Regions from separate parts of the Thiofaba sp. EF100 genome, predicted to be linked through region 2. Evidence: predicted binding sites of a transcription regulator. Region 2 holds the regulator's gene; the other holds the start of a gene.
The links. The regulator FliA, encoded in region 2, starts transcription of late flagellar genes. The targets are predictions, from matches to a motif close to GCTAAAGTTNNNNNNNNNNCNGCCGATA.
Positions count from the first base shown of each region.

Region 1 (18,667 bases), on a different contig from region 2:
TGCCCGTCGAAACCTTCCTGCGCGACTACTGGCAGAAGAAGCCGCTCCTGATCCGCCAAGCCTTTCCAGGCTTCCTGGCCCCCGTCACCCCCGAGGAGCTCGCAGGGCTCGCCTGCGAGGAAGGCATCCACAGCCGCATGGTGCTGGAGGAAGGCGGCAGCAAGCCCTGGGAGCTGCGCTACGGCCCGTTCAGCGAGGAGGACTTCGCCCGCCTGCCCGAGCGGGGCTGGTCGATCCTCGTCTCCGACGTGGAAAAGGCCGTCCCGGAGCTGATGGCGATCATCGAACCCTTCCGCTTCATCCCGGACTGGCGCATCGACGATCTGATGATGAGCTACGCCCCGCCCGGAGGCTCGGTCGGCGCACACGTCGACCAGTACGACGTGTTCCTGCTCCAGGCCTGGGGACGGCGACGCTGGATGATCGAATCCACCCCGCGCGACGACGAGAACGCCTACATCGACGGGCTGGACCTGCGCATCCTGCGCGAGTTCAACCCCGACCAAAGCTGGGACCTGGAACCGGGGGACATGCTCTACCTGCCCCCGGGCATCCCCCACCACGGGGTCGCCCTGAGCGAGTGCATGACCTGGTCGATCGGCTTCCGCGCCCCGGCACATGCCGACATCGTCGGCGCGGTGGCCGAGGCCCTGGTCGACCGCATCCCGCCCAAGCTGCGCTACAGCGACCCGGACCTCGCCCCGCAAGGCAACCCCGGCGAGATCAGCGCTGCCGCCCTCACCAAACTCACCCGCCTGGTGCGCGAGGCCCTGACCCCGGACGACGCCGCCCTGCAACGCATCCTGGGCGAATGGCTGACCGAGCGTAACCTCAACCTCGGCGGTCTGTTCCCGGACAATGAGCCGCTGAACCTCGACGAACTGCGCGAGATGCTGGAAGACGGCGCGGTGCTGCGCCGCGTACCCGCCGCCCGCCTGGCCTTCATCACCCAGCCGGGCAAGGTCCTGTTCTTTATGGATGGCGAGTGCGTGGAGCTGTCCGAGTCCGGGCGCGGGATGGTGGAGATGCTCTGCCGCGAGCAGCATGTCGACGCCGAGGCTGCTGCGAAGTATGGCGCAGCGATCTGGCCCCTGCTCCACCGCCTGTACGCCCGCGGCTGCCTGATGTTCACTGACGACGAATGAGGACTGCCCCCATGCTCGACCCCATCATCATCATCGGCATCGGCGAGATCGGCGCCGTGCTGGCGCGCGGCCTGCTGCGCCTGGGCCACCCGGTCTATCCGGTCAACCGCGACATGCCGCTTGCCACCGCCCACACCCTCAACCCCGAGCCGCAGGCTGTGATCCTGGCGGTCGGCGAGGCCGACCTGCAAACCTGCCTGCGGGACATGCCCACGCCATGGCGTGATCGCCTGGTGCTGCTGCAGAACGAGCTGTTACCGCGCGACTGGGAATCCCACGGCCTGACCCACCCCACGATCATGTCGGTCTGGTTCGAGAAAAAGAAGGGCCAGGACAGCAAGCCCCTGCTCCCCTCCCCCGTGTATGGCCCGCATGCGGGGCTGATCGTCAGGGCCATGGCCAAGGTCGATCTACCGGCCCGCGAAGTGGGCGACATGGACACCCTGCTCTGGGAGCTGGTGCGCAAGAACGTCTACATCCTCACCACCAATATCTGCGGGCTGGTCACCGGGGGTACCGTGGAGGAGCTCTGGCGCGAGCACGAGGCCCTGGCGCGCGAGGTGGCGTCGGATGTGATCGACCTGCAGGAGTGGCTCTCCGGTAGGAACTTCGACCGCGAGCGGCTGCTCCAGGGGATGCTGGAGGGCTTCGCTGGGGATCCGGCGCACAAGTGCATGGGCCGCAGTGCCCCAGCGCGCCTGGCGCGGGCGCTGGCCTTGGCGGATCAGGCGGGGCTGGCAGTACCAGCGCTGCGCCGCGTGGCTCAAACTTCGGGCTGAGCCGCCAGAAGGCACTCCGCCAGACGGAAATCCAGCGCCGTGTCGATGTCCACCGAACGCTCGGCAGGCATCACATGGGCCACGGTTTCCTCGCTCAGAAAGCTGCGGGTCTTGCGCAGCCACTCCACCCGCGCGACGTAGACCGCGCCATTGAGGGTGTAGAGGGTGGGCGCCTCCTGCCGGCGTTGCGGGCGCTGCGCCGCATCGAGAAACGGCACAAGCCGCCCCGTCGCATCCACCCTGAACATCCACCACGGCAAGGCCGGAGATTCGCTCACGCTCACGCAGGCCGGCGCGCCGGTCTCCAGGCAGCGGGCGATGGCCTGGTCGATGTCCTCCGCGCTGCGCAGCGGCGAAGTCGGTTGCAACAGGACGACCCAGTCCACCGGCGGCAGCTGATCGAGGGCATGGAGCACGACATCCATGCTAGGGGTGTCGTCCTGCGCCAGTTCTGCCGGGCGGACGAAGGGCGTCTCGGCCCCCGCCGCCCGCGCCACCGCGAGGATGGCAGGATCATCGCTGGAGACCACCACCCGGGTCATGAAGCGCGAGCCGTGCGCGGCCTCGATGCTCCACTGGATCAGCGGTTTCCCCGCGAGGGGCAGGATGTTCTTGCCCGGCAGCCCCTTGCTCCCACCCCGCGCAGGAATGAGGGCGAGAATATTCGGCCGATCGGCTTCAGCCATGGCGGAGGACCTGGAGCGCGTCCTGCTGGGCCAGCTCGAAGTCGTTCATCCGCCCGATGTCGAGCCAGTATTCGTGCACCGGGAACATCCGCACCTCCCGACCGGCAACGATCTGCTGCTTGAGCAGGTCGGGCATGTCCACCCGAACCCCTGCCTGCATGCCATGCACGACCTGGGGGGCGAGGACGTAGATCCCCGCGCTGACGAAGAAGTGGTGCACCGGCTTTTCGATGATGTCGAGGATGCGCTGGCCCTCGTGCTCGATCACGCCATACGGCACCTGGAAGTCGTACTGGCGGGTGCAGACCGTGGCCGCCGGGGTGTGACGATCATGATCCTGCAGCAGGGCCTCGTAGTTCACCCGGGTCATGATGTCGCCATTGACGACGATGATGGGGCGCTGGACTGCCTCCTTGGGCAAAAGACCCAGGCAGCCCGCGGTGCCAAGCGGGGTATCCTCGTGGATGTAGTGGATGTTCACCCCCCAGCGGCTGCCATCCTGGAAGTGCTCGATGACCTGCTCACGCAGGTAGTGCACCGAGATGTAGAAGCGGTAGAAGCCGTAGTCGATCAGATCCTGCAGGATATGCTCAAGCATCGGCTTGCCTGCCACCGGCAGCATGGGCTTGGGGCAGGTGTCGGTCAATGGGCGCAGGCGGGTACCAAAGCCTCCGGCCATCAGGAACACCGGATTCTCCAGCCGAGGACGCTTGAGCAGGTCGGTTAGGGTCTCCAGCCCAAGCAACACCCCCTGCTCATCCACGATCGGCACCTGCAACACCTGGGCACTGCCCAAAAGGCGCATGGCCTCCTCGCGGCTGTAGTGGCGGGGCAGGACGCGCGGCTGGGTATTCATGACCTCGGCCACCGGGGCGCTCAGGGGCAGATGGCGCAAGATGCCGCGGCGAATGTCCCCGTCGGTGACCGTACCGAGCAGCTTGCCAGCATCATCCACCACCAGCGCAATGCGCTTGGCGCCCTGGTCGATGACCTCGATAGCCCGGTGAATGCTGTCTTCCGGCTTAAGCAGGATGCTGCGCCAATCGAAGCTCATGATCCTCTCTCCTCACAACGGCTTGTCGGGATGACCGGGGATATGCCGCACCCTGGGCGGGAGATCGCGGCGTACCGTCGCTCCCGCGGCCACCTGGGCCCCTTCACCAATCCGCACCCCCGGCAACACCACAGCCCCAGCGCCAATAAAGGCCCCCTCGCCCACCCGTACCCCACCACAGAGGACTCCCCCGGGGGCGAGGTGGGCATGGGCGCCAATCTGACAGTCGTGATCCACCCGGCAGCCGGTATTGAGCAGGGCATCTTCACCGATCAGGCAACCCGGCTGAATGACCGCCCCGGCCATGACCTGGGCCCCCCGCTCGATAAGCACGTCCCGTGCCACGATGGCCGAGGGGTGGATCAGGGTGGGGGTGTCGAGCCCCAAGTGACGCACCCGGCGGTAGAGGTCGGCGCGCAGGGTAGGACGGTGCGGCAGCAGCCCCAGGCCCAGGACATAGGTATAGTCGCCTGCCCTCTCGCCTTCGAGCCAGCCGTCATCCCCCAGCACCGGCAGCCCCTGCACGTCCGTCCCGGCCGCAAGGTCCGGCGTCAGAAATCCGGCAACAGGCCATCCAAGGCAGCGCAGCACATCCAGCACCACCCGCGCATGACCGCCATGCCCCAGAATGACGATCGGCTTATTCATCCAGCAAGGCGCCTGCCTCGTAATCGCGGGAGGCCGGCCGACCCAGGAGCTCCCAATAGCGCATCGGCACCATCCCCGTCCCCGGCCGCAGGATGGCGATGTGCTCGGGGCCAAGGCGCTCCCCGGCGCGGATGACGGTGCGGGCGACGAGGCTCTTGCGCGCGACCTGGGCGGTGGAGTGCTCGGCCAGGGTTGGACGCTTGATGCCATCGCCCAAGGCCTGGCCGATGGTACGGATACCCTGGATCATGGCCGCAAGCTCATCAGGCTCCAGCGAGGCGGCATGGTCCGGCCCCGGCAGGCTGCGGTCGAGGGTGAAATGTTTCTCGATCACCGCCGCCCCCCGCGCCGCCGCGGCCAGGGCGATGGCCGTGCCTTGGGTGTGGTCCGAATAGCCCACCGGCACGCCAAAGGCCGTATGCAGGGTGTCCATGGCGCGCAGGTTCACGTCCTCCGGCGCAGCGGGGTAATCGCTGGTGCAGTGCAGCAGGGTCAAGCCACGGCGCAGGGCGGCCTGGCCTTCCGCGCTGGCATAGGCGGCGCGGAAGGCCGCGGGCGAGGGCTGCTCCTTGCCCCCGGCGATGCGGCCAAAGGCGATGACCCCCAGCGCCTCCTCCACCTCCGCCAGGGTAGCCATGCCGGTGGAGACGATCAGTTCGCAACCGCTGCGCGCATGGTCAAGAAGAAATGGGGCGTTGGTCAGCTCGCCCGAGGGGATCTTCAAAAGCTCCAGGCCCAACTCATCGCGCAAAAAGCGCAGGCTCTCGCCATCGAAGGCGGTGGAGAGAAAGCGCAGCCCCCGCCGCTCGGCCTCGGCCTTCAATTCATGGTGCAGGGCAAACGGCAGCTCCAGGCGCTTGAGCATCGCAAACTGCGACTCGGCCGCGCCGGTGGCCTGTTGCTGGTAGGCCGCCTTGGGGGCCTCGCGGGTGACCAGGGCTTCGGCCTTGAAGGTCTGAAACTTGACCACGTCTGCCCCCGCGCGCGCGGCGGCCTCGACCAAACCAAAGGCCAGCTCGGGCTGACCGTTGTGATTGACACCAGCCTCGGCAATGACCTGAACGAGGTTCATGGGCACTCCACGGGAAGGTCGTAGAAAGGCTTGCGCGCCAGGCTGGCGGGGTCCACCCGGCGGAGGATCGCCAGCATCCGCTGGGCGGCATCGCCCGCACCGTAAGGATTGACGACCTTGGCGAGGCTGACCTGGAACGCAGGGCTGAGGGCCTGGCGGATGGCCACCTCGATCTGCGCCGCGCGGGGACCGCAGTCGATCACACTCGCCGCCCGAAGCCGCCCGCGCTGGCGGTCGCCAATGTTCACCGTGGCCGTGCCGACGCTCGGGGCCTCGATGATCCCGCTGGAGGAGTTACCAATCACGACCGAGGCCTCGCGCAGCAGGGAGAGGTAACGCACCTGGCCGAGGCTGGCAAACAGGCGGCAACGCGCAGGGTGACGGGCGACGTAGTCCTCGAGCAGGGGGATGATGGCCCTACCGCCGGGGTCGGCATTGGGCAGGGTAAAGACGATGTGCGCCGCGGGGAAGGCATCCAGGGCGGTCAGCAGGGCGCGGCACTGGCTCGCAGCGTCCTCGGCGTCCAAGGTGGCGGGGTGGAAGGTGACGAGGAAGGTCTCTGGCGCAAGGGCGAACCCCAGCGCCCGCTCCAGTTCAGCACGATCCAGCAGCGGTGTGCGGGTGAGGTGATCCAGCCCAGGCGCCCCGACGGTGAACACCCGCTCCGGGAGCTCGCCCATCTGGATGACCCGCCGCCGGTAGGGCTCCGCCGCGGTGAAATGCAGGGCGGCAAGCTTGGTGATGGCATGGCGGAAGCCCTCATCCAGTGCGCCCTCGGTCACCTCGCCGCCGTGGATGTGGACAATCGGTATGCGCTGGACGAAGGCCGCCGCGGCCGCCGCGAGCATCTCGAAACGGTCGCCGAGGATGACCACATACTCCGGGGCCAGCCGGGCGAAGGCGTCGGCGAAGCCGATCATGCCCACCCCCATGGCCCGTGCCACCGCCTCGGCAGCGTCCGAGTGCAGGTCGAGATCGACCCGCGCCGCGATGGGAAAGACATCGCGCTCGATCCCCTCCACCGTGTGACCGAACTCCGGCATCAGGTGCATGCCGGTGACGATGAGCTGCAGCTCGAAGTCCGGCGAGGCGTGCAGGTCGTGGATCAGCCAGTAGAGCAGTCCGTAATCCGCTCGCGTGCCGGTGATGACCGCGATCCTGCGCCGCTGCATCTTACCCCCCTGCCATGCGGGCCGAGCTTGGGATGTTCACCACCGTCGCCGCCAGACGCTCGGTCACCGGCAAGGGGCCGCGCCGGGCCTGGGCGTACATGGGCAGGCGGTGCATGGGGGTCCACAGCGGGCGGGTCATGACCCCGGCTGCGTTGGTGGCCGCAAGGAAGGCATCACGCTCGGCCTCATCCGCAAGGCGCAGGGCATTGAGCCAGTAGTTGCTGCGCGTGCCCGCCGGCTCATGCACAAAGGCCATCCCTTGTGCCTTGCACCAGCGGGCATAGGCCGCGGCCACCTCGCGCTTGCTGGCCATAAGCTCGGGCAGGCGCTCCATCTGTGCCACGCCAAAGGCGGCATTGAGGTTGGGCAGGCGGTAGTTGAAGCCGATTTCATCGTGCTCGAAGGCCCAGGGGTGGGGCTTCTTGGCGGTGGTGGTCAAATGCTTGGCGCGGCGGGCCAGGTCCTCGTCATCGGTGACGATCATCCCGCCGCCGCCGGTGGTGATGATCTTGTTACCGTTGAAGCTGAAGACACCCAAGCGGCCGAAGGTGCCGCAATGCCGCCCGCCTCGCGTACTGCCAAGGGCCTCGGCCGCATCCTCGACCAGCTCGATGCCCCAAGCGGCGCAGATCTCGGCGATCTTCTCGATCCGCACCGGGTGGCCGAGGGTATGCATGGGCACGCAGGCGCGAATGCGACGCCCACTGGCCGGCTCGTAGGCGCCATCCTCACGCTGCTCGGCATGCTCCTCAAGCCAGCTTGCGAGGGCCTCGGGCGAGAGGCCCAGGGTGTCCTCGTCCACGTCGATGAAGACGGGATCCGCGCCGCAGTAATGGATGGCATTGCAGGTGGCGATGAAGGTCAGGGACTGGGTGAGCACCATGTCGCCAGCCTGCACGCCGGCCACCACCAGGGCGGCATGCAGTCCAGCGGTGCCATTGACCGTGGCCACCGCGTACCGGCTGCCCACGAAGGCTGCCACCTGCCGCTCGAACTCGGTCACGAAGGCACCTACGCTGGAGACAAAACTGGAGTCGATGGCCTCCCCCACCCGCGCCTTCTCCCGCGTCCCCATGACCGGGGCATGCAGGGGGATGCCCGCCCTGGGTTCGCCATAGAGCTCGCGCACGAAGCGGATGAAGGCCTCAGACATTGTAAATGCCGGTCTTGTAGCGCTTGAGGTTGTCGGGGTTGGTGAACCAGGCGATGGTGCGGGAGAGCCCCTCGCGGATATCCACCTGCGGCTTGAAGCCGGTCAGGCGCTCGATCTTGCCGTTGTCACACCACAGGCGGAAGACCTCGGAGCCCTGCGGGCGCAGGCGGCGCTCATCTTGCACCACCTCGATGTCGCTGCCCATCAGCTCACGGATCAGGTTTAGGGTAGCGCCAATGGAGATCTCGTAGTTCGAGCCGATATTGACCACTTCGCCCACCGCCGCCTCACACTCGGCCAAGGCAATGAAGCCGCGGCAGGTGTCCTCGACGTAGTTGAAATCGCGCGTAGGGCTGAGGTCCCCAAGCTCGATGCTGCGCTTGCCCGCGGCCATCTGGCTGATGATGGTCGGGATCACCGCGCGCGCCGACTGGCGTGGGCCGTAGGTGTTGAAGGGACGGGCCACGGTAAGCGGCAGACCAAAGCTGTGGTGGAAGCTCTGGGCAAGGGCATCCGCCCCGATCTTGGAGGCGCTGTAGGGCGACTGCGGCTGGAGCGGGTGCTGCTCGTCGATCGGCACATAGCGCGCCGTGCCGTAGACCTCGCTGGTCGAGGTGTGGATGACCCGCTTCACGCCTGCCTCCAGCGCGGCCTGACAGATGTTCAGCGTACCGCGCACGTTGGTGTCCACATAGCTCTCGGGGGCCACGTAGGAATAGGGAATGGCAATCAGCGCCGCAAGGTGGAAGACCACATCCACCTCCTTCATCAGCGTGCGGCAGAAGTGGGCATCACGGATATCCCCGCCGACCACCTCGATCGCCTCCCGGCACGCCACGTCCTCCAGCCAGCCCCAGTGATTGAAGCTGTTGTACTGAGCCAGGGCGCGGACGGTGTAGCCGCGGGCGACGAGCATTTCAACCAGATGCGAGCCAATGAATCCATCGGCACCAGTCACGAGGACACGACGAGCGGCTTGAGCAGTCATGGGCGGTTCTTTGACATCACAAAACAGGGCCAAGGGCAACCATGGGGCCAGCATAGCCGAAGGCCGATACCTTGCCTATGATAGGCGGACACCACTCAGGATCCTCTGGATGAACGCCAGTACCCCTACCGTTTTCTCCACGTCCAACCCGGATGAAAACGAGCTCGAGACCGTAACACGGGAATCCTTCATCCAGAACAGTTTCGGGGATCGTTACCTCTACAGCGTCAATCGGCACGCCTTCGATCGCTTCGGTGCCAGACATACCTTCGACCTAGCGTTCAAAGACACCCTCCGCGCGGAAGACACTCTTTACATCATCGCGGGCTCGGATTCCGGACTGCTGTACGAGTATGTACACGACCTGCCACGCCCGGCGGGCAGCCGGTATCTGTTCGTCGAACTCGAGAACATCCATGCCCTCCTTCTCAACGAGGACCGCTGCCAGCATGACGATGCATCCATCCGCTGCGCGGCCTCCTCTCGCTGGTTGGAGGAAGCCTCAGCGCTGCAAATCCATGAGTATCTTTACCTTGATGCGGTCAAGGTGGTGTTATCCGTTGCTGCGCAGGACCAACATCACCCGGAATACACCGAGCTTGCCTGGCAGCTGAAAGAGGAGGTGGACAAGCTGCGCTGGCAGGCCGTGGCCCAGCTTGGCGATGAGGCCTTCATCATCTGCCAGTTGCAGAATGCTGCGGACAACATCCAATCCGCCCACATCCTGCGCCAAGCCTTTGCCGAAAAAACCGCCGTGCTGCTCGCGGGCGGCCCCTCCCTCGACGAACTGCTGCCCTGGGTGATCCAACACCGGGACAAACTCGCCGTGCTGGCGGTTTCCAGGATCGCCGCACGCCTTCTGGAGACGGGCATCACCCCGGATTTCATCTTCTCAGTCGACCCCACCGAACTGAGCTATGACATCAGCAAACCGATGTTGGCGCTCGATGCGCGGACCACCCTGATCCATCAGTACCACGTCGCGCCCAGACTGCTGACGCAATGGCCTCACCGCTCGTTGTATCTCGGTGAGCTATTGCCCTGGACCTCCAAACTCAACGCCTCCGCCCCCCTCTCCGCCCCTGGGCCGACGGTGACCAATACCGCCCTCCAGATCGCTTTCGACATGGGATTCCGCACCATCATCCTCGGTGGGGTTGATCTGTGTTTCACCCAAGAGGGCTATACCCACGCCCTTGGCAGCAACGAACGTGCGGCAGGACCTCGTTTCGACCTCACCCATCTGGAGGTCGAAACCTACGCCGGCCACAAGGCCACCACTACACCCGATTTCGCCACCGCCATCGAAACTCTAGGCAACCAGGCCCGTTACCTGGCCGCCAACGGCTGCACACTCATCAATCCATCCCCCGGGGCTGCAAGGATCGAGACCATTCAACACCTCCCGCAGGAAGACCTGCCGGTCCCGACGGAGTCCATCGATATCTCCACGACTCTTGCAAGCTTGCTGCCTGCATCGGATGAGAAACAGCGTCTTGTGCATTATCAGGAGCTGGAACGTGAGTTTTCACGCATCCAGCATGAGTTGGAGATCATGCGCAGCCTGATCAAAGAAGCCATCCGTATCAATGACTCGATGTTCAACCCGAACAGCGGGCTGATCGAGAGCGGAAAGTCCAAGAAAAAGCTGGACCGAATCGAAAAAACGCTCAGCAAGAAACACGGCCATTTGAGCCTGATCGTCAAGCGCATGGGCCTGCGGGCCCTGCTGCGGGCGATGCGCCCCTTCATGGACTATGAAACCATGAGCGCGGAAGACACCCGGACGATCGGCCACGACTATTACGCCGCCTATCTGAGCGGTACCGAGCGGCTGATGGCTATCCTCAAGGAGGCCGAACAACGGCTGAAATTGCGTATCCGGGAGGAAGAGGCCAACACTCCGCTGGCCGAAATCGCCGAGGGTTGGCGCCGCGACACCGTCCCCGGTCGCATCCGGGTGTGGGCCCAACGTCATCCGGATCGCATCATCACATTGACTCTGGAAGAGCAAGCCCTTCGCGAAGCGCTGGAACGGGAGTTCGAACAGGACCTAGCGCGCAAGCACACCGTGCACATGCAACGCGCCCAAGCCCATGCCGACCTTGGCGCAGCGCGCATCCGGGCACGGCAACTCTTTTCTCAGCGCAAAATTGATGCGCTCAAGGGACTTATGATCGCCCTCAAGAAGCATCATAACCATACACAGGGACGCCCCTTCATGCTCTTGGTCGAAGGGTATCTTCACGAACTCGAGGGCAACATGGCCTCCGCCCTCGATGCCTATGCCCAGGTGCTCGAACACGGGGATCTCCGCTTGAGCGAGGATGCCCTGCTGCGGATGACAAACTGGAGCCTCGACCAGGGTCAGGTTGAACAAGCACTGCATGCACTCCAGTGCCTGGCCTCCATTTCCGAGCAGTACACCCTGCAATATGCGGAAATGCTGCGCATCGCCGGTGACCCGATCCAGGCTGTGGAGGCTTACCGGCGCCATATCGAGCGCTTCCCCGACGACAGCCATGCCAAACTCCGCCTGGCAAAGCACCTGATCGACCATCAGGCCTATGAAGGTGCGTTGTTGGTACTCGACCACATGCTGGGGGACAAGGCCAATGAGCAAGGCGTGCAAGCCATGCGGAAGGCGCTCGAAACGGCGATGCAGGGGAGCTTAGGGCATCGCCCCCCCCTCCTGATCACTCCCCCATCTCACCCGTTTGCTGATATTCGGCCAAACCCCGTGCCTGGTGACGCATGACAGCGTGCTGCTCCTGCATCTTCTGTCTGCGCAGAGCAAGAGCCTGCATGGCCTTGCGATCCATGATCATGAGATCTTGAATCCATGCCGCAACCTCAGCCCGCAGCTCAGACTCGATGGGGGATGAAAAAAAACGCCTGATGCGCTCTTCCCGCTCGGCCACCAGCGACTCGATACGCTCCAAAGGCTCCGCCTCGTCATCCATGGCCTGACGTAATTCACGGGAGATGAGCATGATAGCCTGCATCTCCTCGCGGCAGGTGTTCATGCCTTTTGACTCAAGGCGTGCTGGTAATTTCGGGGATCGCGTCCCACGCCCCTTTGACCTCAAGCATCAGGCGCTTGACCTCCTCGAGGCGCTCCATGTCATTCTTGGCACTGGCCTCGAAAAGGCCCAATTCCATGTAGGAATACAGATCGCTGAGATTGGTAGCAAGCTCCCCACCTTGTTCGAAATCCAGGCCATCCTTCAGCCCACCCAGGATGGCGATGGCCTTGGAGATCTGCGCGCCCTTCAGCGCATGATCACCCCGCTCGATGGCAATCCTTGCCACATTGACACGCTCAATGAACCCCTCCATCAGCATCTGGATCAGCCGATGCGGGCTGGCATTGTGGATGCTCGACTGCAAGCCGACGTTGGAATAGAAACTGGCGCCCATGGAACGGGGGGAGATGTACATGAAATGACTCCTTAAAACCTTACTTCAACAAGCCGGCAAGCTGGGCAGCCAGGTAGTTGCCGGTGCTCTGATAGCCTGCAACGATCTGATCCATCTTGTTGAACTGCTTCAGATATTGTTCTTCGACTTTGCTCAGCCGCGCGTCGAGCGCAGCACGACGATCGGCGATCTGTCTTTTCTGATCGTTCATCGAGCGGGTCTGAGTATCCAGTATCCCCCCCGATTTGAGGTATTCGTCAATCTTGGCATTGGTTCGGGTGGCAACGCCGTCGGCAGAACGGAAAAGATCGGACACGACCGCAGGATTGCCATTCATGGCCTCACTGAGCTTGGCGCTATTGAGCTTCATGGCACCGTAACGGTCGATTTCGATGCCAATGCCTGCAAGGGAATCCACACCACCACTCACGCTGGACACATTGGAGGTCAGATCACGGCGCAGCTGCTGCTGTAGGTTGCGGAGCGTGGCATCGCCTGTCAGCTCAGCCGCCTTCTTGGTGGCGGGGTCGTACCGACCGAGGTCGCTCATGACCTGACGCAAGCTGTTGTAGCTGTCAACAAATCCCTGCAATGCCTTCACGACCTCCTCGCTGTCCGCACTCACCTGGGCGGTGACCGGGCTGGTCGTGACCGCCTTGAGGTTGAAGGTCAGCCCACTGACAGCATCGCTGATGGTATTGGATGAGCGTGTCACGGTCTGACCATCCACCCGGATCACGGCATCCTGCGCTGCGACCAACTGGGTCATGGCAAGCCCCGACAACCCGGAGGCATCGGCGTTGTTGCCATCGTCATCACTGATGCTCACGCTCAGGGCGTTGGCGGTGCCTGTCTCCTTGGCGGTGAGCACCAGCTTGCTCACGGTGCCACCACTGCCATCATCCGCATTGACGATGGTCGCACTCACCCCGATGTTGCCGCTGGCATTGTTGATCGCATCACGAATACCAGCCAGGGTGTTGTTGCTCGCGTCGATGGTCACGCTGAAGCTGTTGCCCCCCACTCCCAGCGTCAGGGTTCCAGTCCCCACCACTGTGCTCGCAGAAGCCAAGCCTGAGGAAACCATTTTTTCCGCCCGGGCAAGGTTGAGGACCTCAATGCTGTAGGAGCCCACAGCTGCCGTCCGATCAGCCTGCAGGGCCAGAGCCGAATCATTGCTCAAAGTGGTCTTGCGTGCGCTGAAGGTATCGAGGGCCTCGAGTTTCTTGAGCGCCGTCTGGAACGAGGAGAGCACCCCCTTGAGTTTGCCCAGACCGGAAAGCCGGGTATCAACGCGAGCCTGCTGGCGGTCGAGCAGTCCCTTGGCCGCCTGCCCTTCAGCATTCACCAACTGCTGAACGACACCGTTAATGTTCATGCCGGTGGCAAGACCCGTGGATGTGATGGCCATGGGAGCACCTCGATGGAATTTTCGAAAAAAGCCGCCGACTCAATGCATGCATGCAGTCTTGGCGGTTCACACCTTTTCTTTTAGCAACACACCCTCACGCTCGCCCGTTAGTTTGAGCATGTTGTGGATGAAGGCCAGGATTTCTTCGGCCGGGATCTGCCGTACGACCTCTTCGGTATCCTTGTCGACGACTTTGATGACGAGCAACCCCGTCTCCTCATCATAATTGAGGTTCAAATCCCTGCGCACGGACTGAATGTATTCCTTGGCCCGAGTCACGGCCTGATCGAGTTCCTTCGCATCGGGTTGCGCGCCCTGGGAATCGGTTTGGGGAGAATCCTTAGGGCGCGCCGCCGATGAAGGCTCGCCAGACACAAAACCAGAAACTGCGGCAGCCCGCGCGGATGTGGCGGGCTCCATTCGAACTGCGGCGCCAGCATTGCCCTCTGAAGCCATCTGTGCTCCAGCGACCGACACAGGCTGTAATGGGTTGGGATTGATAAGCATCGTTGCCCCTCCTATGAGGAGGGGGGGAGTTTCATCCAACTCCTCCCCCCATCAGGATAAGACTAGGCTACCCCGATGTTACCGCAGCAGACCAAGAACCGCTTGCGGCGCCTGGTTGGCTTGGGCCAGCATCGCCGTACCGGCTTGCTGCAGGATCTGAGCACGGCTGAGGTTCGCGGTCTCAGAGGCGAAGTCAGCATCCATGATGCGGGAACGTGCCGCGCTCTGGTTCTCGATCGAGCTCTGCAGGTTGGAGATGGTCGCATTGAAGCGGTTCTGGGCTGCACCCAGGCGACCACGCAGATTGTTGAGCTTGCCGATCGCGCCATCCAGAATACCAATCACCGAATTGCCCTTGGTCACCGCGGAGGCCCCAGCCGCCGTGGAGATGTGCATGGTAGCAGTCATCGCACTACCAATACCGGTGGCCCCCGCCGTAGAGAGGTTGGCAAGGGATACGGTGATCCGGTTATTGTTTGCCGTATTGGCCCCCACCTGGAACTGATAACTGGTTCCCGAGGTGCTGAGAATCTTCTTGCCGTTGAACTCGGTATTGCCGACGATGCGGCCGATTTCCTGCTTGAGCTGCTGGAATTCGGTGTTCAGGTCGGTGCGATCAGAGGCCGTATTGGTGGCGTTCATCGACTGCACGGTCAGGTCACGCATGCGCTGGAGCATGCCCTGCAGCTCGGTGATCGCCCCTTCGGCGGTTTGCGCCATCGACAAGCCATCGTTGGCGTTGCGCACGGCCACGGTCATGCCGCGAATCTGGGAGTTCATGCGCTCTGCGATAGACATGCCTGCGGCATCGTCCTTGGCGCTATTGACCCGCATCCCAGAGGCCAGGCGCTCCATTGCGGTTTTCTGGAGGATGTCCGTCTTGTACAGGCTGCGCTGTGCATTGATGGACATCATGTTGGTATTGACGACGTTAGCCATGGCTAGGTCTCCTTGTGCTTGCGCTTGAGCGCGGTTGAAATCGGTCAGGAACCTTATCGGCGGGGCCTGGAGAAGCTTTAGCCCTGACTGGATCTTTTTCGTCCAAACTCCGCTTTCGAACTTGTTATCGGCGCGATGCTTTCAAGCTTTAGTGGGCATTGAAAAATTCTTTTCGCTGCACTGCCAAAGCCTGAGGCCTGGCCAAGTGCCCCACCCACAGGCCGGCTGGCACAATCGATGATTGAATCGTCACGTTTTTGCGCCATGATCCTGTGACGGACGCATTGCACAGGACCCGACCCATGCCCGGCTCGCTCTACTCTCTCGAAGTCCAACCCAACATCCCACCCGCCCTGGCCTGTCTTCATGACTTCGCCAACAATCTCTATTACAGCTGGAGCCGGAAGGTGCGCGGCCTGTTCTTCCGCATGGATGCCGCCCTGTGGGAGGCCTGCGGCCACAATCCGAAGATCTTCCTGCGCCGGGTGGCCCAGGAGCGCGTGGATGCAGCCCTGGCCGACCCAACCTACATGTTCGACCTGGAGGAGACCCGCGCCCAGTTCGAGCGCTATCTGAGCGACCCGCCCCATCCCGAAATCGCCGCGCACCTCGACCCGCACGAGGATTTGATCGCCTACTTCTGCGCGGAATACGGTTTCCATGAGAGCTTTCCCATCTACTCGGGCGGCCTCGGCATCCTGGCCGGCGACCACTGCAAGGCGGCGAGCGACCTCGGGCTGCCCTTCGTGGCGGTGGGGCTGCTCTACCGCGTGGGTTATTTCACCCAGACCATCGATGCCCAGGGGCAGCAGGTCGAATCGTTCCTGCCGGTCAACTTCGACGACCTGCCGATCAGCCCGGTCCTCGATGAGACGGGCAAGGAGTTGGTGTTCTGGCTGCCCCTGCCAGGCCGCCAGATCGCGGTCAAGCTGTGGCAGGCGCATGTCGGGCGGGTGCGCCTGATCCTGCTGGACACCGACCTTGCGCAGAACAGCCCTCAGGATCGCGCCATCACCTACCGCCTCTACGGTGGGGACAAATCGATGCGCATCCAGCAGGAGATCCTGCTCGGCATGGGCGGCGTGCGTGCCCTGCGGGCGCTTGGCCTGCACCCAAGCGCATGGCATGTGAACGAGGGCCATGCCGCCTTCCTCATCGTCGAACGCTGCCGCGAGTACGTCGCCCAGGGCATGGGCTTCGAGGCCGCTCTCGAACTGACCGCGACCAATACAGTGTTCACCACCCACACCCCGGTCGATGCCGGACACGACGCCTTCGAAATCGGGCTGGTCGAGCAGTATTTCCGCGACATCGCCCACGGGATGGGGCTGGATTTCGAGCGCTTCATCCGCCTGGGCAGTGTGGATGCGACCCCTTCCAGCTTCGACATGACCACGCTCGCCCTGCGAGGCTCGCGCCAGCACAACGGTGTCAGTCGCATCCACGGCCATGTCGCCTCAAGGATGGCGCGCGACCTCTGGCCCCAGATCGAGCCGGAGGAAAACCCGGTCCGCTACGTGACCAACGGGGTACATGTCAGCACCTTCCTCGCCCGCGAGTGGGCCAACCTGCTCGACCAGCGCCAGCGCGACTGGCGCCTTCACCTGTGCGACCGGGATTTTTGGCGCGAGGCCCTGGATCAAATCCCCGACCACCGCTTCTGGAGCCTGCGCCAGTCGCTGAAGCGGGAAATGCTGGACGACGTCGCCCAGCGCATTCGCGACCAGCACCACCGCAACGGCAGCAGCGAGGCCGTGATCCGCAAGTCGCTGAGTGTCATCACCCAGCAGGACCAGGATGTGCTGGTGATCGGTTTCGCCCGCCGTTTCGCCACCTACAAGCGCGCCACCCTGCTGTTCAATGACCTGGAACGGCTGGCGCGGCTGGTCAATGACGACGAGCGGCCGGTGGTGTTCATCTTCGCCGGCAAGGCGCACCCGGCCGACGAGCCCGCCCAGGCGATGATCCGCACGATCTGGGAGATTGCCCACCGGCCCGAGTTCCTCGGCCGCATCCTGCTGCTGGAGGGCTACGACATGGCCCTCGCCCGCAAACTGGTGACCGGTGTGGACGTCTGGCTCAACACCCCGGAATACCCGCTGGAGGCCAGCGGCACCTCCGGCCAGAAGGCCGGCATGAACGGCGTGGTCAACCTGAGCGTGCTGGACGGCTGGTGGGGTGAGGGCTTTGAGGGCGACAACGGCTGGGCCATCACCCCCCACGGCCCAGAATACAGCGCCGAATACCGCAACAGCCAGGAGGCCCATGACCTGATGGAGATGCTGCGCAAGGAGGTCGTACCCCTCTACTACCACCGCGACAAGGGCAGCTTTTCCAGCCGCTGGGTCGCGCTGTCCAAGGCCTCGATGCGCAGCATTCTGCCCCGCTTCAACAGCGAGCGCATGGTGCTCGACTACACACGCGGGTTCTACCTGACCGCCCTGCGCAACCATAAGGCCTTCCATGCAGAGGGCGGGCAGTTGGCGCGCGAACTGGCCGAATGGAAGGCCCGCATCCGTATGACGTGGCCGAAGATCCGTGCCGAGCGCGTGGATCTCGCCACAACCCAGTTGCATCACGGCGAAGCGCTCGAGATCAAGGTGGCGGTCGATGTGGATGGCCTGTCGGCCCAGGATGTGCGGGTGGAATGCCAGTTCGGCCGGCTGAGCAACAGCGCACACTTCGAGCTGGACTCACACTATCTTCTCGAGGCCGACGGCCAGGACGAGAAGGGGCGCCAGCTGTACACGCTGAAAATGCAACCCTCGCTCGCCGGGCTGCAGGTCTACCGCATCCGCATCGTCCCCTGGCATCCCGCCCTGACCCACCCCTACGAGATGGGCTGCATGCTGTGGCTGTAGGGAGGGCTGGGATCCGGGATGCCAAGACGTCTGCAAGGCTTGTCACACATGACGAGCATCCCCATACTTGACCGTCAGAGTCAACCATATGAGATCCCCCATGGACCCCATCCTCCAGCAGATCGACGAGATCGTTAAGAACAACCCGATCGTGATCTTCATGAAAGGCACGCCGCAGTTCCCGATGTGCGGCTATTCCAGCCGCGCGGCCGAGGCCATCAAGGCCTGCGGCGTGGAGTTCGCCTATGTGAACGTGCTCGCGGACATGGAAATCTTCAACAACCTACCACGCTACCAGGACTGGCCAACCTTCCCGCAGATCTACGTCAACGGCGAATTGATCGGCGGCTCGGACATCACCGTGGAACTGCATCAGCGCGGCGAACTGAAGCCGATGCTGGAAGCGGCCATCAAAAAGGGCTGAGCGCCCACGCGACACCTCGACGAGGGACAGACGAACCTGCCATAGGCTATCGTCTTGTCTCTCAAATCCTCAACGGCCCGGCGCGCTCCGCGCTCACGCCGCCCCCCTTTCCGGCTTATGTTTTCAATAGGTTATCCGACGTTTGCAATCCAAGATTGCAACTTGTACGGGTTGCCTATTGAACTTCATGCAAGTTCTTCACTGCGACTTATGCACAAGTCCACATCCCCAGGCAAGGCCCCGTTGCAGCGCAAGCCCGTGCTCACAAGAAACGAACAAACAACCAGCAACTCATTGTTTTTTCTAGATTTTTATTAAGCGGTCAAATTTTGATCAATTCAAGTAAAGCCTCTTCACCATACGCCTTGCGAACGTTTTTCCAACAATCGTTCACAGACTTATCCACAG
Region 1 covers NZ_JBAJEY010000001.1:98,604-117,270, reverse strand. The annotation lists gene V6D91_RS00640 (cupin domain-containing protein) at 1-1,145, shown strand, start outside; gene V6D91_RS00635 (hypothetical protein) at 1,157-1,924, shown strand; gene V6D91_RS00630 (acylneuraminate cytidylyltransferase family protein) at 1,909-2,610, opposite strand; gene V6D91_RS00625 (nucleotidyltransferase family protein) at 2,603-3,664, opposite strand; gene V6D91_RS00620 (acetyltransferase) at 3,677-4,312, opposite strand; gene neuB (N-acetylneuraminate synthase) at 4,305-5,384, opposite strand; gene neuC (UDP-N-acetylglucosamine 2-epimerase) at 5,381-6,556, opposite strand; gene V6D91_RS00605 (LegC family aminotransferase) at 6,558-7,709, opposite strand; gene V6D91_RS00600 (NAD-dependent 4,6-dehydratase LegB) at 7,702-8,697, opposite strand; gene V6D91_RS00595 (6-hydroxymethylpterin diphosphokinase MptE-like protein) at 8,807-11,455, shown strand; gene V6D91_RS00590 (hypothetical protein) at 11,394-11,723, opposite strand; gene fliS (flagellar export chaperone FliS) at 11,734-12,138, opposite strand; gene fliD (flagellar filament capping protein FliD) at 12,158-13,528, opposite strand; gene V6D91_RS00575 (flagellar protein FlaG) at 13,595-14,035, opposite strand; gene V6D91_RS00570 (flagellin) at 14,114-14,974, opposite strand; gene glgP (alpha-glucan family phosphorylase) at 15,277-17,835, shown strand; gene grxD (Grx4 family monothiol glutaredoxin) at 17,936-18,259, shown strand.
Region 1: a site for FliA is predicted at 15,029-15,056, ahead of V6D91_RS00570 (flagellin). Genes of this name have one in related genera too.

Region 2 (11,734 bases):
CTTCAAGAGCATCCTCAAGTTCCTGTTGGTGGGTGCGGTGGCCGCCCTGGTGATCTGGTGGGATCTCGACGACTTTTTGCGCCTTGGCCTGACCGATCCGCGTGGCGGATTATTGGCGGGCATGGACATCCTCGGCTGGGGCTTCCTGTGGATGAGCGCAGTCACCCTGCTGATCGCGGCCGCGGATGTGCCCTACCAGTTGTGGGAGCACATCAAGCAACTGCGCATGACCAAACAGGAGATCAAAGACGAGTTCAAGGAGACCGAAGGCAAGCCCGAGGTCAAGCAGAAGATCCGTCAGCTGCAGATGCAGGCCGCCCAGCGTCGCATGATGCAGGAGGTGCCGAAGGCGGACGTCATCATCACCAACCCCACCCACTTCGCCGTGGCCCTGCGTTATGACGCCGCGCGCGGCGACGCGCCGATCGTGGTGGCCAAGGGGCGGGACCTGGTGGCGGCGCGCATTCGCGAGCTCGGTGAGGCCAACGGCGTGCTGATCTTCTCCGCCCCGCCGCTGGCCCGTGCGCTGTACCAGACCACCGACCTCAATCAGCCGATCCCTGCCGAACTCTACCGCGCGGTGGCGCAGGTGCTGGCCTATGTCTACCAGCTCAACGAGGCCCGCCGGAAGGGGGGCATGCCGCCACCCAGGCCGGAGGTCGAGGTGCCGGAGGGGCCGTGGACCACCGAGGCTCCATGAGGACGGCATGATCCGTGCTAGAGGATGACCAAGGCCCGCAGGGGCCTACGTCATCCTTGAGCGAGGAAACATGAAGCTTGCCGATCTGAGTCTGCCACGCCTCGACCCCAAGGCCCTGCTGGGTCAGGTGCGGGGTTGGCGCGGGCGCGGTCTGGGCGCGCCGATGATCATCGTCATTCTTCTGACGATGATGGTCATCCCCCTGCCGCCCTTCCTGCTCGATACGTTCTTCACCTTCAACATCACCCTGAGCCTCGTGGTGGTGATGGTGACGGTCTACGTCCTGCGGCCGCTCGACTTCGCGGTCTTCCCCACCATCATCCTCGTCTCCACCTTGTTGCGACTGGCGCTCAATATCGCCTCCACCCGCGTGATCCTGCTCGAGGGGCACCAGGGCGGCGCGGCCGCTGGACATGTGATCGAGTCGTTCGCGGAGTTCGTGATCGGTGGCAACTTCGCGGTCGGCGTGGTGGTGTTCGTGATCCTGGTGATCATCAACTTCGTGGTGGTCACCAAGGGCGCCGGCCGGGTGTCGGAGGTTTCCGCACGCTTCACCCTCGATGCCATGCCCGGCAAGCAGATGGCGATCGACGCCGACCTCAACGCCGGGCTCATCACCCAGGAGGAGGCGCGTGCGCGGCGGGCAGAGGTGGCCCAAGAGGCGGACTTCTACGGGTCGATGGACGGTGCCAGCAAGTTCGTGCGCGGCGATGCGGTGGCCGGCATCCTGATCCTGATCATCAACCTGATCGGCGGGCTCATCATCGGCGTCGTGCAGCACGACATGAGCTTTGGCGATGCCGGCCGCACCTACACCCTGCTGACCATCGGCGATGGTCTGGTGGCGCAGATCCCGGCGCTGTTGCTCTCGACCGCCACCGCGATCATCGTCACCCGCATGACCCAGTCGCAGGACATGGGCGAGCAGGTCTTCAAGCAGATGTTCGCCAACCCGAAGGTGCTGGGCGTGACCGCCGGGATCATGGGTGGCATGGGGCTGGTGCCCGGCATGCCCAATTTCGCCTTCCTGAGCCTGGCCGCGGTGACCGGGTTCGGCGCCTGGTGGATGGCGCGCAAGCAGGAGGAGGCGGCGCGGGCCAAGCCGCCCGTCCCGCTCGAGGCGCAGGCCCCGGCCCGGCCGGAGACCCGCGAGCTGACTTGGGAGGACGTGCCCCCGGTCGATGTCATCGGTCTGGAGGTGGGCTACGGCCTGATCCCGATCGTCGACCGCAACCAGGGGGGGCAGCTGATGCCGCGCATCAAGGGCGTGCGCAAGAAGCTGTCGCAGGAGCTCGGTTTTCTGGTCCCGGCCGTGCACATCCGCGACAACCTTGACCTTGCACCCAACGCTTACCGCATCAGCCTGCATGGCGTGCCGATCGGGCAGGGCGAGATCCACCCGGATCGCGAGATGGCGATTAACCCTGGCCAGGTGCACGGCACGCTGAAGGGGATCCAGACCAAGGACCCGGCCTTTGGCCTGGAGGCGGTGTGGATCGTGCCGGCTGACCGTGAGCATGCCCAGGCCCTGGGCTACACGGTGGTGGATGCCAGCACGGTGATCGCCACCCATCTCTCGCAGATCCTGCAGGACAACGCGCAGGAGCTGCTCGGTTACGAGGAGGTGCAGCAGCTCTTGGAGACCCTCAAGCAGACCGCGCCCAAGCTGGTGGAGGATCTGGTGCCGCGGGCCCTGCCGCTGACTACAGTGGTGCAGGTGCTGCAGAACCTGTTGGAGGAGAAGGTGCCGATCCGCGACATGCGCACCATTGCCGAGACCCTCGCCCAGCAGGCCCAGCGCACCCAGGATGCGGCCCAGCTGACCGCCGCCGTGCGCGTGGCCCTTGGCCGGATGATCGTGCAGAGCATCAATGGCCTGGCCCCGGAGCTGCCGGTGATCACCCTCGAGCCGAGTCTGGAACAGTTATTGCTTAATACCACTCAAGGCAGCGGCGAGGTGGGCCCGGGACTGGAGCCTGGGCTTGCGGAGCGCCTGCATCGCTCGCTCTCGGAGGCCACCCAGCGCCAGGAGATGCAGGGCGAGCCGGCGGTGCTGCTGGTGGCCCCGCCGCTGCGGCCCTGGCTTGCGCGCATGCTGCGCTACGCCATCCCGGGCCTGCGGGTGCTGAATTACCAGGAGGTGCCGGAAAACCGGCAGATCCGCGTGGTGGCCAGTATCGGCCAGTAAAGACGGTCGGCTGATCCGGCCATAGTGAATGCAGGAGAGGAAAGCATCATGAAGATTCGACGCATTACCGCCCCCGACATGCGCCAGGCCATCCGCCAGGTGCGCGAGGAGCTGGGTGCCGATGCCGTCATCCTTTCCAACAAGCGCACCGACGAGGGGGTGGAGATCCTCGCCGCGCTGGATGTCGAGGCCAGCCTGCAGCAGGCCGTCAACAAACCGGCACCCGCAGTCCGGGTGTCCGGCATGGCCTGGCCGCCGAAGCCGGCCGCCCGTCCGGCCGGGCTCGATCTGTGGGAGGACGAGCCGCTGGATCGCGCCATCCTCACCGCGGGCGCTCCCCAGCCTGCCCCGGTCTCGGCTGCCACGGCGCCGCGCAGCGAGCCCGCCTCGCCGTCCCCGCTGAAGGCCCTGCACACGCCGGCCGCCTCGCCTGCGAAGGGGGAGGAGGACTGGGAACGTCGGAACATGGGCGGGCGGGAGGCGCTGGCCGCGCTCGATGACGAGGATCTGCCCGACCCCTATGCGCGTGACCGCGGACAGGCCCCGAAGGCCGAGGAGACTCCGGCCGCCTCGCTGCGGGTGGAGCGCCTGGAAGAGGAGATGCGCAGCCTGCGCACGCTGATGGAGAGCCAGCTGCGCGTGCTGGAGTGGCGCCGTTACGCCCGCCATCATCCTTTGCAGTCCGAACTGATGCGCCGTCTGACGGGCCTGGGGCTCGCCCCGCGCCTGGCGCGCGAGGTGGTGGAGGACCTGGGCGAGGCCGCGCTCGGCGAGCAGGGCTGGGATCTGGCGCTGCGCAGCCTCGGCGCGCGCATCCCGGTGCTGGGCGAGGATCTGACCGAGAGCGGCGGCATGTTCGCCCTGGTCGGCGCCACCGGGGTGGGCAAGACCACCACCGTGGCCAAGCTCGCCGCGCGCTTTGTCATGCGCCATGGACGCAAGGACATCGCCCTGGTCAGCACCGACAACTACCGCATCGGCGCCTATGACCAGCTGCGCGCCTACGCCCGCATCCTTGACGTGCCGCTGTACGTGGCCGAGGATGCCGCCGGGCTTGCCCGCACCCTCGACGGCCTGGCCGACCGCCGCCTGGTGCTGGTGGATACGGCCGGCATGAGCCAGCGTGACACCCGGTTGATGGAGCAGATGCGCAACCTGCGCTCCGCCTCCGCCCGGCTGCAGTCGCTGCTGGTGATCTCCGCCAGCGCCCAGCGGGCGATGACGCGTGAGGCGGTGCAGCGCTTCAGCCATCTTCACCTGGCGGGCTGCGTGCTGACCAAACTGGACGAGGCCGGCTCGCTGGGCGATGCTTTGGGGGCGGTGATCGACGCCCAGTTGCCGGTCGCCTGGCTGGGGACCGGGCAGCGGGTGCCCGAGGATCTGGTCACCGCACGCGCCGAACGGCTGGTGGCGCGCGCGGTGGAGCTGATGCAGCAGAATAACGACGACGAGATGACCGAGGAACGCATGAGCTGGGGCTGGACGGGGGTGGCGGCGCATGGTTGAGATGGGGGCTGACCAGGCACAAACCCTGCGTGCCATGCAAAAGATGCGTCCGGTGCAGGTGTTGGCGGTGACCAGCGGCAAGGGCGGGGTGGGCAAGACCAACGTCTCGGTCAACCTCGCCGTGGCGCTGGCCCACAGCGGGCAGCAAGTCATGCTCATGGATGCCGACCTTGCGATGGCCAATGTGGATGTGCTGCTCGGCATCCACCCCAAGCTCAATCTCGCCCACGTCATGGAAGGCACGCACAGCCTGCAGGAGATCATCGTCCAGGGGCCGGCGGGGATCCACGTCGTGCCGGCCTCCTCCGGGGTCAAGAAGATGGCCGAGCTGGGGCCGCGCGAGAATGCCGGGCTGATCCATGCCTTCAGTGAGCTGACCCTGCCGCTGGATACGCTCGTCATCGACACCGCGGCGGGGATTGCCGACAGCGTGGTGAGTTTCGCCCGTGCCGCGCGCGAGGTGCTGGTGGTGGTGTGCGACGAGCCCGCCTCGCTGACCGACGCCTATGCCATGATCAAGGTACTCTCGCGCGATCATGGTGTGGACCGCTTCCACGTGATCGCCAACATGACTCATTCGCCGAGCGAAGGCCGGCTGCTCTACCAAAAGCTCGCCGCGGTCTGCGACCGCTTTCTCGACGTGACCCTAAACTTTTTGGGCGCCGTGCCGTTTGATGAATACCTGCGCAAGGCCGTGCAGCGCCAGCAGCCGGTGGTCGAGGCCTACAACGCTAGCCGGGCGGCGCAGTCCTTCATGCAGATGGCGGAACGGATCGCCAAGTGGCCGCGCCCGAGTGGGCCGGACGGACGCCTGGAGTTCTTCGTCGAGCGGCTGGTGCAGTTCACCGGCGAGCGGGTTGGGGATAGCGCATGAATGCCCGCGCGATGTATGCCCAGATCCAGCATGGTGACCCCGGTGAGCTGGTGCGTCAGCATGCCGGCCTGGTCAAGCGCATCGCCTTTCATTTGAGCGCGCGTCTGCCGGCCACTGTGCAGGTCGAGGATCTGATCCAGGCGGGCATGATGGGGTTGCTGGAGGCGGCCCGCAGTTATCGGGAGGGGCAGGGGGCGAGCTTCGAGACCTTCGCCGGCATCCGCATCCGCGGGGCGATGCTGGACGAGGTGAGAAAACACGACTGGACGCCGCGCTCGGTGCACCGCCGCAGCCGCGAAGTGGCGGAGGCGGTACGCGAACTGGAGAAGCGGCTTGGCCGCGAGCCGCGCGATGCGGAGGTGTGCGAGCAACTCGGGATCAGCCTGGACGAATACCACCAGATCCTCGCCGACAGTGCGGGGGCCTCGGTCTTCAGCCTCGATCATGCGGGCGAGGAGAGCGAGGATCTCACCCTCGACGTGGCCGACGAGCGTCCCGGCCCCGAGGCGAGCCTGTTCGACGAGCGCTTCCGCATGGAGCTTGCCCAGGCGATCGCCGACCTGCCCGAGCGTGAACGGCTGATGATGTCCCTCTACTACGTCGAGGAGCTGAACCTCAAGGAAATCGGCGCGGTGCTTGGGGTGAGCGAGTCGCGCGTCAGCCAGATTCACGGCAAGGCGCTGATGCGATTGCGTGCCAGGCTGGCCGAATGGCGCGATAATGCACGATTTTGAATTGACGGCGGGCCTGCCGGCCCGTCTGCAAGGGGGAAAGTGAGTTGGACCGAAACATGAAGATTCTCGTGGTGGATGATTTCTCCACCATGCGACGCATCATCAAGAACCTGCTGCGTGAGCTCGGCTTCACCAACGTGGAGGAGGCGGACGACGGTGCGACCGCCCTGCCGATGCTGCGGGGCGGTCACTACGACTTCCTGATCACCGACTGGAACATGCCGGGCATGACTGGCATCGACCTTCTGAAGGCGGTACGGTCCGATCCGGAACTGGCCAGGCTGCCGGTACTGATGGTCACCGCCGAAGCCAAGCGCGAGCAAATCATCATGGCCGCGCAGGCCGGCGTGAACGGCTATGTCGTCAAGCCCTTCACCGCGGGCACCCTCAAGGAAAAGATCGAGAAGATCTTCGAGCGCGTTGCCTGAAGGAGATGGCATGAGTGCCTTCATGAACCCGGAACTCCTGGCCCAGGCCGAGCAGTTGCTCGAGACCCTCCGGCAGGGGGACGAGCCGGCCGCCCGGCAGGCCCTGATGAACCTGACCGAGGCGCGCGAATCCTTGCTGTTCAAGGAGATCGGCTCGATCACCCGCGACCTGCACGATTCCCTGCGCCAGTTTTCCGAGGACAGCCGACTCGATGCGCTGACGGCCCAGGACATGCCTGATGCGCGCGAGCGGCTGCGCTACGTCACCAGCCTCACCGAACAGGCGGCCAACCGCACGCTCGGGGCGGCTGAGCAGGCCCTGCCTCTGACCGACAACCTCATCCGCCGCTCGCAGCGGGTGACGGAGCGCCTGACCGCGTTGCGCGAGCTGCATCCCGGTAACCAGGCCCTGCAGGACGCCTTGGGGCCGGTCGAGACCTACCTTGCCTCGGTCAATCGGGAGGGGGAGCAGGTACGCGCCCAGCTCAACGAGATCATCCTGGCGCAGGAATATCAGGACCTGACAGGCCAGCTGCTGCACCGGGTGATCTTGCTGCTCGAGCGGCTCGAGGGGGAGATGGTCAAGCTCATCCGCCTGGTGGGAAGCACCGGACAAGCGTGCGCGGGGGACCCCGAAGAGGCCACGCGCGCCGAGGGTCCGGCCCTGCCCACCGCCAAAGCGGGCGTGGTACAGAGCCAGGACGAGGTCGATGACCTTCTGGCGAGCCTCGGGTTCTGACAGCAGGGCACTTCGAGGCTCCGAAAATTCATCAATCAGGATGGCGGGTGCCGCGGGGCAGCCCCTTGAGAGTGGGAGTAGATCATGTCGCTCAATGCCGATCCGGAACTGTTGCAGGATTTCCTCATCGAGGCCGGTGAACTGCTCGACGGCCTCGATGAGCAACTGATCGAGCTCGAGCGCACCCCGGACGATCGCGCCCTGCTGAATGCCGTGTTCCGGGGATTCCATACCATCAAGGGCGGGGCGGGTTTCCTTGAGCTGCATCCCCTGGTCGAGGTCTGCCATCGCGCCGAGGATGTGTTCAACCTCCTGCGCAACGGCGAGCGGGGCGTCGACGCCCAGCTCATGGACGTCATGCTGCGTGTGCTCGACACCCTCAAGTCGATGTTCGCCGCTTTGCGTGAAGGGGAGATGCCGGAGCATGCCGACGCTGGCCTTCTTCGCGATCTCGAGGCGCTGATGGCGCCTGCCGCCCCCCCGGTCATGGCCGAGGCCTCCTCCCCCGAGCTCATCGAACCCGCCGTGGAGCCGGAGACGGAGGTGGCGCCAGCCGCGGCTGAGGCCGGAAACGAGACTTCCCAGGCGGATCTCATCGGCGAGGATGAATTCGAACAGCTGCTCGACTCCATGTACGGACAGGGGCAGGGGCCATCGACCGCCGCGGTCGGGGGAGCGCCTTCAGCCCTGTCTTCGGGGTCGGGCAAGACGGGCGGAGCCGCGGACGACCTGATCACCGAGGACGAGTTCGACAAACTGCTCGACAGTCTCTACGGCGAAGGCAAGGGGCCTTCGGCCCCCGGAGTGACGTTGGCGGCGCCGGCCGCGGCCGCCTCCCCGGCGAGCGATCTGATCACCGAGGACGAGTTCGACAAACTGCTCGATAGTCTGTACGGCGAGGGCAAGGGGCCGTCCGCGAAGGGTGTGGCCATGCCGCCGGCACTCGCCGTGCCCCCCTCATCAAAGGCTGCCCCATCCTCCGAGCCAGCCCGCTCCGAGGCGCCTAAGGCGCCTCCTGCGGAAAAGCCCGAATCCACCGTGCGCGTCGACACCGAGCGCCTGGATGCCATCATGAACCTGGTCGGCGAGCTCGTGCTGGTGCGCAACCGGCTGAATACGCTCAAGGCCGGTTTCAAGGATGAGAGTGCTGCCCAAGCCATCGCCAGCCTGGATACGGTCACCTCCGACCTGCAGGCGGCGGTGATGAAGACCCGCATGCAGCCCATCAAAAAGGTCTTTGGCCGGTTCCCGCGCGTGGTACGCGATGTGGCGCGGATGCTCGGCAAGCAGGTCGAGCTGGTGCTCGAGGGGGAGGAGACCGACCTGGACAAGAACCTGGTCGAAGCCCTTGCCGATCCGCTGGTGCACCTCGTCCGCAACGCCGTGGACCACGGCATCGAGATGCCCGACGCCCGCGTCGCCCAAGGCAAGCCGCGCGTCGGTACTGTTGTGCTGTCCGCCTCGCAGGAGGGGGATCACATCCTGCTGACCATCCGCGATGACGGCGCGGGCATGGACCCCGATAAGCTGCGCCGCAAGGCGGTCGAGAAGGGGCTTCTCGAGCCCGAAGTGGCCGTGCGCCTGAGCCCGCGTGAGTGCTTCGACCTGATCTTCATGCCTGGCTTCTCGACCAAGGAGCAGATCTCTGACATCTCCGGGCGTGGGGTGGGGATGGACGTGGTCAAGACCTCGATCGCCAAGCTTTCCGGCAGCATCGTCATCGATTCTTCACCCGGGCAGGGCACGCTGATCAGCATCAAGGTCCCGCTGACCCTGGCTATCCTCCCCACCCTGATGGTGGTGGTGAACGAGCGCAAGTACGCGATGCCGCTCGGCAACGTGAGTGAGATCTTCGAGATGGAAGGCAAATCCACCAACATCGTGGATGGGCAACGGACCATTACCGTGCGCAACCGAGCCCTGCCGCTGTTCGACCTGCGCCAGTGGATGGCCATCCCCGGGGAGGCGGTGCGCCAGGATGAGAGCGAAGCGCAGATCGTCATGTTGCAGGTGGGCACCCAGACCGTCGGCTTGATCGTGGATCGCGTGCTGGGACAGGAAGAGGTCGTCATCAAGCCGCTCGGCGACCTGCTGCACGGCCTGCCCGGCTTCGCCGGCGCAACCATCACCGGGGACGGCAACATCGCCCTGATCTTCGATCTGGCCGGCCTTTTGAAGAAATACGGGCATCGCCGGGGTGAACGACTTGTGGCGTGATGTCCAAAGCGGGCGGTTTGCCATGGAGATGGGCGAACCATGCGCATTCTGATCGTTGACGATTCGCCCTTTTTCCGGCGCATGCTGCGCGAGATATTCGCGCGGGAGCCTGGTTTCGAGGTCATCGGCGAGGCGACGGATGGTGAGCACGGGGTCAGTCTGGCATGCCAGCTGAAGCCCGATGTCATCACCATGGACGTGGAGATGCCGGGACTGGACGGCATTGCCGCCACAAGGCAGATCATGCAGCGCTGCCCCACCCCCATCCTGATGCTCTCTTCGCTGACCCGCTATGGGGCACAGGCCACCTTCGACGCGCTGGATGCGGGGGCGCTGGATTTCATGCCCAAGCTGGACGAGGCTGGCACGGGCAATCTTGCACAGCAAGCCCCTCTCCTCAAGGCCAAGCTGCGCCTGCTGGCCCTGCGCCGTCTGGCCGCGCACACGGCGGCTCCGGCACGGCCGGCGGCTCCTTCGTTTCAGCCGGAGTTTCGCAAGGGTCGGGAGCAGGACAATCCTGGCGCTGAACCTGCGAAGCAGGCTTCGGGGATGGATGCCGGAAGGGTGCGAAAACAGGATGAGCACTTCCTAAGTCCGCGCGGGATACTGGTCATTGGGGCATCGACCGGCGGTCCCGCCGCGGTGCAAAAGGTCCTGCAGGGGCTGCCGGCCAGCTATCCGGTGCCGATCGTGGTGCTCCAGCACATGCCAGCGCTGTTCACCCAGGCCTTCGCCGAGCGTCTGAATCGCATCATTCCGCTGGCGGTCAAGGAGGCTGAGGACGGCGAGCAGCCGCTTCCTGGCCATGTCTACATTGCCCCTGGTGGCCAGCATACCCAGATTGGCTGGCGCCAGGGGAAGCCCGCCTTCGTCATGCGCGAGGCCACGCCGAAGGAGCATTACCGTCCCAGTGTCGACATCGGTTTTTCCAGCGCGGCCAGCGTATACCGCGCGGATGTCTTGGGGGTGGTGCTGACCGGGATGGGCAGCGACGGCGTGTTGGGCGCGCGCGCGCTCAAGGCGGCCGGAGGACGGGTATGGGCCCAGGACAAGGACAGCAGCGTGATCTACGGCATGCCGATGGAAGTGGCGAAGGCCGGCCTCGCGGACGCCGTACTCGACCTTGGGGAACTGGCCGCGGGCCTGGCGCGTGTCGTGCGATGAAGGCATCCCTCATCCATCGGATCGCCGGGAAGGCATGCCCCTTGCTAGCAGGCCGTTGAAAAAGTCTTTCAACGGCTCTGATAGAGCAAGCCATGGAAGGCTTGCGCGAAGATCGATCACACTCAGTGATTGATCTTCGGAGTCCGTCGCGGACATGTGCCGCGACGGGGCGAGTTGAAAAAGGGCAGGAAGCCCTTTTTCAACATCCTGCTAGAGAAACTCAGGCGCCATCAGGCTTGGGCGCAGTTGATGAACCAGGAACACGGCCATGACCACCACCGATGAACAGCCGAACTCGACCGAGAGCCCCGTTCGCTGGGTGACCTTCCAGCTTGCGGGGGAGACCTATGCCGTGAACGTGCTCAGCGTGCACGAGGTGCTCAAGCATGCCGAGATCACCCCCGTGCCGGGGGCGCCCGCGGCCGTGCGCGGCATCATCAACCTGCGCGGCAACGTGGTGACGGTGATGGACGGCCGCCAGCGCTTCAATCTCCCACCCGTTCCCGCGACCGACGCCACGCGCATCCTCATCGTCGAGGTCGACGGACAGGTGGTGGGTCTGGTGGTTGACAGCGTCGCGGAGGTCATCGAGCTTTCCCCCGCGGAGGTGGCGGCCTCGCCAGCGGTCAATCCGGACGAGAATGCGGTGCACATCCAAGGCGTGGTCAGCCGTCCGACCGGGCTGGTGATCCTGCTCAACCTGGCCAACCTCACCCAGACGCTCCGCGTCCATTGACGGGAGGGGCAGTGGAGATGGCGGCGATCATCACGGCGGCGGCAGTCATGCTGCTCGCCGCAGGGCTGCTGCTCCATGTCCGTCGCACCCGTCGCATGGAGCTCCGGCTGGTGCAGCTTGAGGCCGAGCGCGAGGCCCTGCAGGCGAGGCTGGATACGCTCGCCGGCACCCTCGAGCAGTCCAGCCTGGATGCGGCCGCGCTGCGCATCAGCACCCTCGGGCTCGGCTCGCAGCTCGAGCGTCTGGAGCGCGCCCAGAACCTTCTGGAAGCCCACCTCGGGCATCTCGAGCGGGGCGCCGCGCAGGAATCCAACTATGCCCAGGCGATCCGCCAGGCGGCGCGCGGCCATCTCGGGGTGGAGGAACTGGTCCAGGATTTCGGCCTGCCGCGCGGCGAGGCGGAGCTTCTGCTGCGCATGCATCGTCACGAGACCGAGGAGGACGCCTT
Region 2 covers NZ_JBAJEY010000003.1:134,091-145,824, reverse strand. The annotation lists gene flhB (flagellar biosynthesis protein FlhB) at 1-700, shown strand, start outside; gene flhA (flagellar biosynthesis protein FlhA) at 864-2,888, shown strand; gene flhF (flagellar biosynthesis protein FlhF) at 2,937-4,394, shown strand; gene V6D91_RS07430 (MinD/ParA family protein) at 4,429-5,268, shown strand; gene V6D91_RS07425 (RNA polymerase sigma factor FliA) at 5,265-6,002, shown strand; gene cheY (chemotaxis response regulator CheY) at 6,047-6,430, shown strand; gene V6D91_RS07415 (protein phosphatase CheZ) at 6,453-7,169, shown strand; gene V6D91_RS07410 (chemotaxis protein CheA) at 7,254-9,386, shown strand; gene V6D91_RS07405 (chemotaxis response regulator protein-glutamate methylesterase) at 9,426-10,550, shown strand; gene V6D91_RS07400 (chemotaxis protein CheW) at 10,819-11,286, shown strand; gene V6D91_RS07395 (DUF2802 domain-containing protein) at 11,304-11,734, shown strand, end outside.